Regions from separate parts of the Aneurinibacillus baijiui genome, predicted to be linked through region 2. Evidence: riboswitches for the same ligand, from Rfam matches in the RefSeq annotation. Region 2 holds a riboswitch; the other holds the start of a gene.
The links. A riboswitch is a leader RNA that binds a small molecule or an ion and turns the genes downstream of it on or off. The one in region 2 is predicted to bind cyclic di-GMP.
Positions count from the first base shown of each region.

Region 1 (5,509 bases), on a different contig from region 2:
TTCGGCGCGGAATCGTCAAAAATAGCTGCATATACAAATAAAAATAACCAATCAGAATAACCGTATAGAGCACGAAGGGACGATTCATTATAATCTCCCGCGTATCCGCCACCCAGCTCCTACTCGTTACCTCCGCTTCAATCTTCGGCAGCGTCACCCATACCAGCATCGCTACCGCTATGAAAAGCACACCCGATACCAAAGAGAGATAGAAGAACTGAACGGACGCCAATACGCCACCAACAAGCGTTGACACAACCATGCCGGTGTTGACTACTACACTGCGGAATGCAAAAATCTCTTTTCTCCCTTTCTCCGGAGTGAGCCTAGCAAATGCCGCAAGAAAGGCAGGTTCAAATAATGCCCCGCCAAGACCCGATAAAATGGCGGCAACAATAAACTGCCACATTTCCGTACAAAAAGCAAAGCCTACAAACCCAGCGGCCCGTACGAGTACCCCGAATACAAGCGCTTGTTTACAGCCGATCCGATCCGCAAGCATCCCCCCTAAAAATGAAAAACCCTGCTGCGAAAACTGACGGATACCAAGCAGAATTCCGGCCATTGCCATAGACCAGGCAAAACTTCCCGTCAAATACAGCGTCAGATATGGAATCAATGCATAAAAGCCCAAATTCATTAAAAAAGAACAGATAAACAGCACCCGTACACCTAACGGCGACATTCGCCATACATATCCAACCATACGTTCCCCTCCTCGCTTTCTACAATAAAGCAGGAAATGTCATTTGTATAACGAATGATTTTGATACATGTTATCTATTTTTTCGATTAAGCAAAGGGAAGGAGACATTCGCTTGGATTTTGAACAATTACGTACATTCATTGTATTGGCTCGCAACAAAAGCTTTTCTAAAACGGCTGAGGCTCTGCATCTTGTACAATCCACAGTTTCTTCGCGCATTCAAGCCTTAGAAGCTGAAGTCGGTAAACCCCTCTTCATGCGCGATCGGCGCAAGGTAGACCTTACTGCCGCCGGATATACATTTCTTCCATACGCTGAACGGTTGCTTTTACTCAATGAAGAGAGCTTGCTAAAGATACAATCTATGAAGACGTTTGAAGATCAGCTATCTATCGGTGCAACCGACACGTTATGGAAATATGTTCTCTGCCCTGTGGTTGAAACGTTTTTCAATCAATATCCTACCGTCTCACTAAAAATAAAAACAGGACATTCCTGGGATGTGGTGCATCATTTGAAGGACGGAGTTGTACAGCTCGGCTTTGTATACCTCCCACAGTCTATCCCGGGTTTTGAAGTACTCCCCTTCTATGAGGAGGAAATCATTCTCGTCTCCCATCCAGAGCATGAAGCAGCACGCTGGGATGCGGTAGCGCCTGAATTCCTTGCAAGCCTCCCTCTTCTATATGTGGATTGGGGAAACCCGTTTTATGAGTGGGTGAGTGAACTGCTTCCGCCTGAGTATGTTCCGCAACTGCACATCGACAATGTATCGATGCTCCTTGCTCTCCTGCAAAAAAACATCGGAATGGGATTTATCGTTCGATCCGCCGTAGAAGAAGAACTGCGTGCTGGGCGCTTAGCTGAGATCCAACTCACAGACGGACTCGTCCCTCCAAAACGCACTGCCTTTATTATGGCGCAGAAGGAACACCTGCACCGTCCCGCTATTCAAAGCTGGCTTAAAACCATGCAAGAGCTTAGACTGCTCTCCCTTTCTACAGAAAAAACTCCTCTTTGATTTACTCAAAGAGGAGCTTTCTATCTTCTACTCTACCAAACATCAAAACCTTTGGTTGTGTGGAAATGAATGAAGCCTTGTTTCTTTGCATACTCTGTACTCTTCGCCTTACCGCTAAAGGATATGGTAAATACAGAGAACGGATACTGCTTTTGAAGTGCGTGCAGTTCTGCCATCCGATCCTGTGCCCACTGATCCTTCGCTACGGTCGCGTAATCGAAGTTCTCCCACATAAAGCCGTCTACATAAGGAGCTGTATATCCAGTCAACGTACCGAATCCCCAGTTTTGAATCAAATATAGACTTGGGAATTGCGCCTTGATCTCACTCATAAATGCTGCCATGCCGAACTGCTGCAGTGTAAGCATTACAGGATCATTTCCGTGCTGGTCATCAATATCGCCTACTGTATCGAGAAATACCCCATCAAATCCTTTTGCGGCTACTTGATTTTTCACTTCATCCATCAATATTTGTTGATAGTGCGGGGAAGTAATATCCATTAAATACGAATCCCATTCAGCAAAATGAACCTTCTCATTCTCCCGGAGGAAGAAATCAGTGGCCTCGCATTTATTTAATAGCGTCTGATTCCATGACGCAACTTCCATTGTACTCACATAACCCATGACCATCGTGCCGCCTTTTTTGATCCGTTCGATATCGGCTTTGGTGTAATGATACGGCTCAACAATAACCATGTTGTAATTTTTCATTTCATTAAATACGCGTGCGGTCGGTTTACCATAGAAAATTTTATAGGAAGTCACCTGTTGGAATGGAGATACTTTTGCTGCACTCACGTAAGTTGAAGACCCTCCTAATCCGAATAGTACCAAAGTCAAAGACAACAGTGCGACTGTTAACTTCTTCACGAAAAATCCCTCCAGAGATACACAGAGGGATGGGTGGTTTCGCAGACTGGCAATCGGTACCTCCGCACTATAATAATATGCGCAGATCGACGACCCATGCCTTTGCGTCCTTGCTTTTCAACAAGTTTGCCCATCACCAGATATGTATGCAGTTAATTTTTTTTCTTACTTTTATTATACACGCGCATAGATCTTTAGCAATATAAAATAGTTAATTATCTTGTCACATACGTGACATTTACCTTACAATTTTGAATCCTGTTTTAAAAACTATCATTCCAAATACATATACATTTTTTCCCCTTTATATTTTGTTACACACTTTCCATTTGATGCCTTGTGAGCACCATAGGTACAATAAACGTTGGCCATATAAATATTTTTATCAATATCTGTACAATTATTATACAAATCGGGTAAAAGAAATGGAAAACGGAGGAAATAAATGTTTTATCGTCAGCATTCTCTCATAAGAAAATATGCTGAGCTTATCTGTGTATTCCTGGTTTTTGTTCTGTTGGATTGGTGGACAGAACTGCGATTTACAGAATTTCAGCCAGCCCCGACACTCTTTATCGCTCTTCTATTCTCACTGCGATACGGCTGGAGCGTCGGGCTTGTTAGCTCGCTTATGACTATTGCTTATATTGTAGGAACTGCGACGGTTCGTGGTGAAGATGTACTGTTGCTATTTTTTGATTTTGAGCGGGCAAAATGGCTGCTCTTTCATTTGATTCTAGGTATTATTCCCGGATTGTTCATCACTAATCTCCGTGAACAATATGAAGCGCAATACTATCGTAATCAGGAAATAATTGAAGAGAATCGGCAGCTGCGACGCGCGGTAGATCGATTGAGCGAGTCACGGAAGATACTTGAAGGGAAAATTCTCGAATCGGAACAAAGCATTCATACGCTGCTTGAAATTATGCGTGCACTTGATGCTAGAGATCCTGAGTCTACGATTACCCAAGCCGCCAAAATTCTGGCTGATTTTTTCAAAGCCGAGGAATTTGGTATCTATCATCTTGATCAATCAGAGACAGCCCTGCGGTTGAAGATACGAATGGGGCAATCCGAAAAGTTAAAACCAACCCTGTTTATCTCAGATTCTCGCTTCTACAGTCGATTACTGCGAGAAAAAACTGTCATTATGCGCCGAGCAGATGACGAGGCATCTACACCTGTCTTAGCAGGTCCCATTCTTCGCGAGGGCAGAATTAAGGACGTGCTGATTATTAGCCGCATTGCTCTGGATCGTCTAACTCCACAAAGCGTTCAATTCCTGCATCTTCTGTTAGAGCTTATTTCTGACAGCACTGAAATCGCAGCGCTTCGCCTCGAAGAGAAGGGAGCGGGAATTACATACCCTGGCACCTCCATCTATTATCCGGAGGCTTTCCAGCGACGCGTGCAGATTGAGCGGGAGAGAGAGGCCGAGCTTGAACAGCCGTATACAGCATTTGATATATCGCTTCCTACACATTTACAGCTTGAGGCAGATGAATGGAGCAAGCGCCTAGAGCCGCATATGCGGGAGGTAGATATCGTCGGCTATGACAAACGCGATAACAAACTTCTTTTCCTGCTTCCGGCAACCGACCAAGAGCAGACGAAGAATTTCATCGAACGGATCATGCCTGTGATTTCATATGACAAGGGGGAGTAAAATGTACATCGTTTTTTTCTTTGTGCTGCACACATTAGCATTGTTTCTGCTAAGCCGTCTACTCCTTCCTTCTCTAACAGAAGAAAAGCGCGGAGCAGCTTCCTGGATCTTTGTTGTTTCCATCTTTCTTCCCTTTATTGGTGAAATCTTAGGGCTTATCGTCTGGCTTGCTGAAAAAAAGACGCATAACCGCTCAGCTTTGGATACATATGATGAGTATACGCGAATACATGTGGATAACTACGAGAATATCATTGAAGAAGCCGCGAACGATTATCGTCTGCTTCCGATCATGCAGAGCTTGGAGATGGATGATAGCGAAATAAAAAAAGAAATGCTTATCCGTCTGTTGGACTTGAATATAGGACAAAAAGGTAAATATTTGTACACAGCCTTACAAAATGAAGATACGGAGGTCGTGCATTATGCTGCAACATCAATCAATGTCTTAAAAGACCGGTATATCCGTCGCATCTCCTCCCTTCGAAACCAGTTGCGCAGCGAGAATCCGGCAATCTACTTAGAACTTGCCCAAGTCTATCAGCATTATCTAGAAAGCGATCTGTTAACCGGAGAGATGAAGCACATGACGGCACTGGAATACCATAATGTATTAAAGCTGGCGATACAGATAATTCCTACCAATCCTCACCTTGTCTTTCAACAAGCTGAGGTATGCCTGCTTCTTAGGAAGAACCAGGAAGCAGAAGAACTGGGGAGACGTCTTATTCATCAGTTTCCCGCTTATTTCGGCGGCTATCTTATTCACATGCAGCTTGCTTACCACAACGAGAACTGGCCGCGTATTCGGGAAATGATCCAGCGAATGCGAGAACAAGTAAGTGAGGGCGAATTGCCCCCTCGCTGGGTTCCAGTTTTACGCCAGCTTGAAGGAGCGTAATCTATGAAAGTTAGAACAATGAGTATACTCATATTTCTTGCTGCTATAATGCTTCTGCTTACTGCAGGGCTACAATTTATGCGCAGTAACGGCGCATATAAGCTTTTCTCTCTGACATCTGGTCCAGGGGAAGTCGTACAAACAATGAGCGCTCCAGATAAAAAAGAAAAAGGGCAGACTATCACAATCTCAATCCTCGACTCTTACTCTACGGTTGATCGCCCTCTGCTTTCTAATCTGGAGCATGCATTACAATACGCTAAAGTTGATTATGAGCGAATTACTGTAGAGAATCTGGCTACACTGACCCCTTCCCCATACCAAGTTCTCGTACTGG
Region 1 covers NZ_JBFTXJ020000024.1:14,321-19,829, reverse strand. The annotation lists gene AB3351_RS23200 (MDR family MFS transporter) at 1-706, opposite strand, end outside; gene AB3351_RS23195 (LysR family transcriptional regulator) at 819-1,727, shown strand; gene AB3351_RS23190 (endo alpha-1,4 polygalactosaminidase) at 1,760-2,602, opposite strand; cyclic di-GMP riboswitch class I at 2,648-2,743, opposite strand; gene AB3351_RS23185 (hypothetical protein) at 3,048-4,271, shown strand; gene AB3351_RS23180 (tetratricopeptide repeat protein) at 4,273-5,172, shown strand; gene AB3351_RS23175 (DUF2194 domain-containing protein) at 5,176-5,509, shown strand, end outside.
Region 1: another riboswitch for cyclic di-GMP. It lies ahead of AB3351_RS23190 (endo alpha-1,4 polygalactosaminidase); the one in region 2 lies ahead of AB3351_RS14355 (transposase).

Region 2 (5,509 bases):
CCTCTTTTTTTTCTGATTTTCTCTAGGTTATTTCCAATTGTTACGTGAATAGAGCTCATATACTCTCCTTTCATTTTAATTTATTATATTGAACAAATATTATGATATAACAAACAATAATACAAGCCAGTAACCATTGTTTTTTTATATACACATTTTGCTGTTTCAGACTTTCATAAAGTGGGTACTCTATAACGGATATCAGCTCCAAAAACCACCTTTATAATTAACCTAATCACCGAGAAATACCGTACTTTTTTAAAATACTACTCAACATAGATGGGAGTGATGGTATTGGATTTAGTCTTTAAGGAAGGACAGGAAATGAAAGAATTTCTGTCACAAAATAAACAAATATTTGAGGACATGCTATTAGCGGAAGCCGTTAATGTGCGAGAAAAAATCAAAGAAATCCACTTAATCGGTAACATCAACCTTTTACTAAATGCTCATCGGCTTGTCTTGTATGTTGTGGAAAATCGGGAGCAGGAGCTTATTGCTTTCGCCAAGCAGGAAGGAATCTTATGGGCGAAGTACTCATTAACATTGGAATTCAAATTAGAATGGGTACAAGCGATCCGAAGAACGTTATGGAATTTTCTATACCATTACGATCATATCCAAGGCAAGCATGTTACACGCGAAGAATTTTATGCAATGGAGAAAAGAATCAATGAATTAGTTGATCAATTTCTTAACAACTTTTTCATTAGCTATTCAGCATACAAGGATAAATTAATTGAATCGCAAAAGAAATTAGTTCATAATCTCTCTGTTCCTATTATACCAATCTCCCCATCTATATGTATCTTGCCTTTGATTGGAGAAATTGATGCGTATCGAGCCAAAATCATAGAAGAAAAAGTATTAATGGAGATTGGTAACTTACATATTCAAACGTTAATCATGGACTTGTCTGGCGTCCTTCAGATGGAAATGGAGGTAGCCCACCATCTATTACGAATTTTTGATGGGATTTCAATGATGGGATGCAGTACTATCATTACAGGATTACGCCCTGAAGTTGTAAGAAAAATGATTAACGAAGGCATATCATTCAAAGACAGAGCAGAAATGAAAGGAACGTTGCAGCAAGCATTAAAGAACTATCTCGCCATGTAGCAACCCCTTTCATCTCCAAATGAAAAGGATCGTAAAACTTCCGTATACCTTAGAAGTTTTGCGATCCTTTTTTGCGGCATCAACTTATTCTTTGTTAAACTCGTCAGCGTACCTTTCATCATCTTCTTGATTATCCCGAATCGTCTTCTGCAGTACAAAAGAACTCATGGTTAAGAAAAGCGCTGATACGATGTAATATCCTTTCACCGGAAGCGGGGCATCTAATGTGTAAATCCCGATGAACATCGCTGCAAACGACAAAATAAATGCTGCCCAGGCCATATTTGTAAATGCTTTTGTATTTCTTCTGCGTGGTCTCATTGCATCCATTACCTCCATCCTCTTATTCACATATTCGCTATCAACCAATTTATTCCTATTGTGTATACTGAAATTTAGAAAAAATAAATTATATTTTCTAGTAATGGAGCAATCGGAAACAAACTTTATCGAGCAAGCAGCTTTCCTACCTTTTTAACAACCTTCTTCGTCGTCTTTCCTGTTACCATTTCATCTTTACCGAGGATAACAAATTCCTTCTTTTTGCCAAGCTTGCACATCGACTGACATCCCACGCAGATTTTTGCTTTCGGTTCTATTTTGCTGAGCTTTTTCTTCAGCTTTTTTACGTCATCCGCACACTTATGGCAAATACGCAGTGTAACAGCCATACAGGTTCCGCCCTTTCTTTCAGTCTATTTGGCAAATAAAGCGATGCTGGGGCATATTGCTACTGCTTGTATTGGATCATACTATATAAGTGCTACTTTTGAGAATACCCCTCATACGCTTGTGTCTGCTCATAAACAAAAAAACCTCTGCCCTATAGACAGAAGGTTCTCATCTTATCCTATATGAATGGTATGTCATCTCTTTAGACTCTAGCACCACTTGGTGTATAGCGTTACTTTCGCTTTTTAAAAAACTTCTTATTTCTTCCGGGGTAATTCCTAACTCACGTGCAATCAGCATAAGAGACACCCACTCTTGATCAAGTTCGTTCTGCTTCCTAACCATCTTCGCCCCCCGCAAATTCTTAAGAGGTAGTTCAGCCGTCATAGTGCTATACCGTAGACCTGGAACTTTGCGTCCCTGCTTTTCAGTCAGGTTTGCCTTTTTCTCAAGTATTTTGATTAGGTATTTGTTTTTTACCTGACCTTTATTGTTAGTAAGGTGTGCCTCTCGTAAGGTCATTTATATTTTTTCTAACTTGTAAATCTATTTTACCGATTACATGTACCCACGGAAAGGTTCTTTTGTCATGAAGAAGTCACAATATAGTCACACCTAAACCCTACTGCTTACATATAAGGAAATCAATAGCAGGTGATAAAACTAACCAGACAGATTACAGGGAATGCAATCGTAAAGTAAATCAAAAATAATATACGCTTATGTTCCTACTTATCCGTTTAAGGCGGCTTTGTATAAGTTCCACTTATTTGCCTAGATGAAATAATTACCAATTGTGGTAACTTATTAACAAGAACCCCCCAATATTTTCTTTTCTGTACCGGCCCCGTGCCGGATTTTTTTTTGCTCATTTTGGTCATTAACAAAGGAGGCAATGATATAGACGGAAAAGCCAAGCATGCTGTTACATCAACATGCTTGGCTTTTTAGACAGCCCCATTTTATACAGATTCACTATCATATTTTCCTTGCTTATATTCATTCATCCACCGAAAAATCATAATACTGTTGATTCGATGCTGTCTGGCTATGCTGCCAGGCTTATTACATTCCAATACCTGCTGTACGACCTTGCACTTAAACTCACGTGAATACTTCCGCTTCATTTTTTTCTCCTTTCGGTAACCCGGCTGCCGTAGCTTTTTATACAGTAGGCCCGTGGTTTTGCGTCCTCATCTTTCAATGAGTTTGCCTTTTCGACATACATTAGGATACAAAAAATTAGTGCACAATGGAATAGGTATTCACTATTTTTCTTTTATCCGCCATATACGCAACCTTTATCTACCAATTCCCGTAGAACATAACTGCTTGTAATACTACACATTACTCATACTTTTTTAAAATGATTACCGCATTGTGACCGCCAAAACCAAATGAATTGGATAACCCTATCTCTACATTTGCCTGACGGGCAGTATTAGGTACATAATCTAAATCACATAGCGGGTCCGCATGTTCTAGATTGATTGTAGGAGGTATCGTTCCTTCCTGCAGGCATTTTGCCAGCGCAATGGCTTCTACCCCACCCGCTGCACCCAACATGTGGCCGGTCATAGACTTATTCGCTGTTATAGGGATGTTATATGCTTGCGCTCCGAATAATTTTTTAATGGCTATGGTTTCCGATATGTCACCGGCTTCCGTACTGGTCGCATGAGCACTAATGATATTGACTTGTTCCAAAGAAATCTGAGCATCTTGTAACGCCATTTTCATAGCATGGTATGCGCCTTTACCTTCCGGATGCGGAGATACCATATGATGCGCGTCTGAGCTTGCACCATAGCCAATAACCTCAGCATAAATTCGTGCGTTTCTTCGTAATGCGTGAGACAACGATTCGAGAAGGAGAATGCCTGCGCCTTCCGACATGACAAATCCATCCCGATTCTCATCAAACGGACGACTTGCTTTAGCCGGACAATCATTCCTTGTAGATAAAGCTGTAGCATTCCCAAAGCTGGCCAAAGACAAGTCGGTTATCGAAGCCTCCGTGCCGCCCGCAAAGACAACATCCGCTCCCCCGAATCGAATAAGTCTGGACGCTTCGCCAATCGCTGTATTGCCGATTGCACAAGCAGAAACAGGCGACATCGAAGGACCCATCGCGCCCCATTTCATGCTAATTTGCGCTGCAGCCGCATTCGAAATCATTGCGGATACTAACGAAGGACTTACCCGGCCCGCTCCTCTCTCCCGAAGCAGATCCACATTTTTAATGAATGTTTCAATTCCTCCTATGCCGGAGCCAACATAGACACCCAGACGTGTCGGATCGACTTGATCCATATCTAGGTTCGAATCGATCCATGCTTGCTCGGCTGCAGCTAAGGCAAATTGGCAAAATCTATCCATACGCTTTGCATCCCTGCGTCCTAGAAGTTCCTCGGCATGAAAATCACGGACGAGTCCAGCAATTTTTGTTTTATGCCCGCTTACATCAAATGTATCAATAAAAGAAAGACCTGACCTACCATTAACCAAATTTTCCCATAACATTGCTACTTCATTGCCCAGTGGTGAGACGACTCCCATTCCTGTAATCACTACACGCTCCAAGCTTGATCCCTCCCCTTGAATATTTTGTTATATTTTCACATGCTACTTATCCTATTACAAGTTGTTGTTTATCCTAGTATAATTACTACTATGATCATTCGTATGATGAGGGGGCATGGAAACGTTGAATAATCAAAACAGACTTGACGCTCTGTCCACCTTTCTAAAATCAAAGCGAGCTAACATTCAACCTCAATCTGTTGGACTACCAACAGGAACCCGGCGGCGGACACCCGGCTTGCGAAGGGAGGAAGTCGCTCAAATAGCAGGCGTAAGCACCACTTGGTACACATGGCTAGAGCAAGGGCGTGATATTAACGTTTCTACATCGGTATTAGATGCTATTGCAACCGCCCTGCAGTTAAATAATGATGAACGCAAATATCTATATGACCTTGCCTTAGAAGCCAATTCAAATGCTTCCCAACCAGAAACATTGGAAACAAAAATCCCTCCGTCCTTAGGAAAAATTTTGTCAGAACTTAACTATTGTCCGACATTGATTACTGATCGACACTTCCATATCGTCGGCTGGAACCGAGCTGCCGCACATGTTTTTTTGGATTTCGAACAAATTCCAAATGAACAACGAAACTTAATTCGTTTACTCTTTACAAGAAAAGAACTGCGGTCATTAGCCGTTAATTGGGAACATTTCATTAAGGGATTTCTTGCTATCTTCCGTGCTTATTACGGCCAATATGTAGGAGATACATGGTATAATCAGTTTCTTGAAGAAATGACTCATCTTCATCCGGAATTTCAGTCTTTGTGGCAAGAGAGCCAAGTAAGCATGGCTCCAGAGGTTTTCATTGAATTCCGGCACGCCAAAGTGGGAAAAATGCTGTTTAATTTAACTTCCCTGCAAGTCCAAGGGGCGATGGATTTGCGATGTAGCGTGTATACTCCTGTAGAGGAATCATCTACTGAAGCAAAATTAAAACGACTGCTGACAGAAAAAAAGCCGGACGATGAGACGCCCGGCTTCGACCATTAATTGTCACATGCACATGCGATAATCACAAGAAGGATAAAAAGCACCAACACGATACCAATAACGTCTTCACCAAAACCGAAACCCATAGTTTCTCCTCCTTTTTCCACTAGACATAGTTACATTCTATGGGTCTAG
Region 2 covers NZ_JBFTXJ020000007.1:79,398-84,906, forward strand. The annotation lists gene AB3351_RS14330 (helix-turn-helix domain-containing protein) at 1-59, opposite strand, end outside; gene AB3351_RS14335 (STAS domain-containing protein) at 295-1,122, shown strand; gene AB3351_RS14340 (YiaA/YiaB family inner membrane protein) at 1,207-1,443, opposite strand; gene AB3351_RS14345 (hypothetical protein) at 1,569-1,793, opposite strand; gene AB3351_RS14350 (anti-repressor SinI family protein) at 1,963-2,181, opposite strand; cyclic di-GMP riboswitch class I at 2,162-2,246, opposite strand; gene AB3351_RS14355 (transposase) at 2,757-2,921, opposite strand; cyclic di-GMP riboswitch class I at 2,933-3,018, opposite strand; gene fabF (beta-ketoacyl-ACP synthase II) at 3,142-4,377, opposite strand; gene AB3351_RS14365 (helix-turn-helix transcriptional regulator) at 4,502-5,374, shown strand.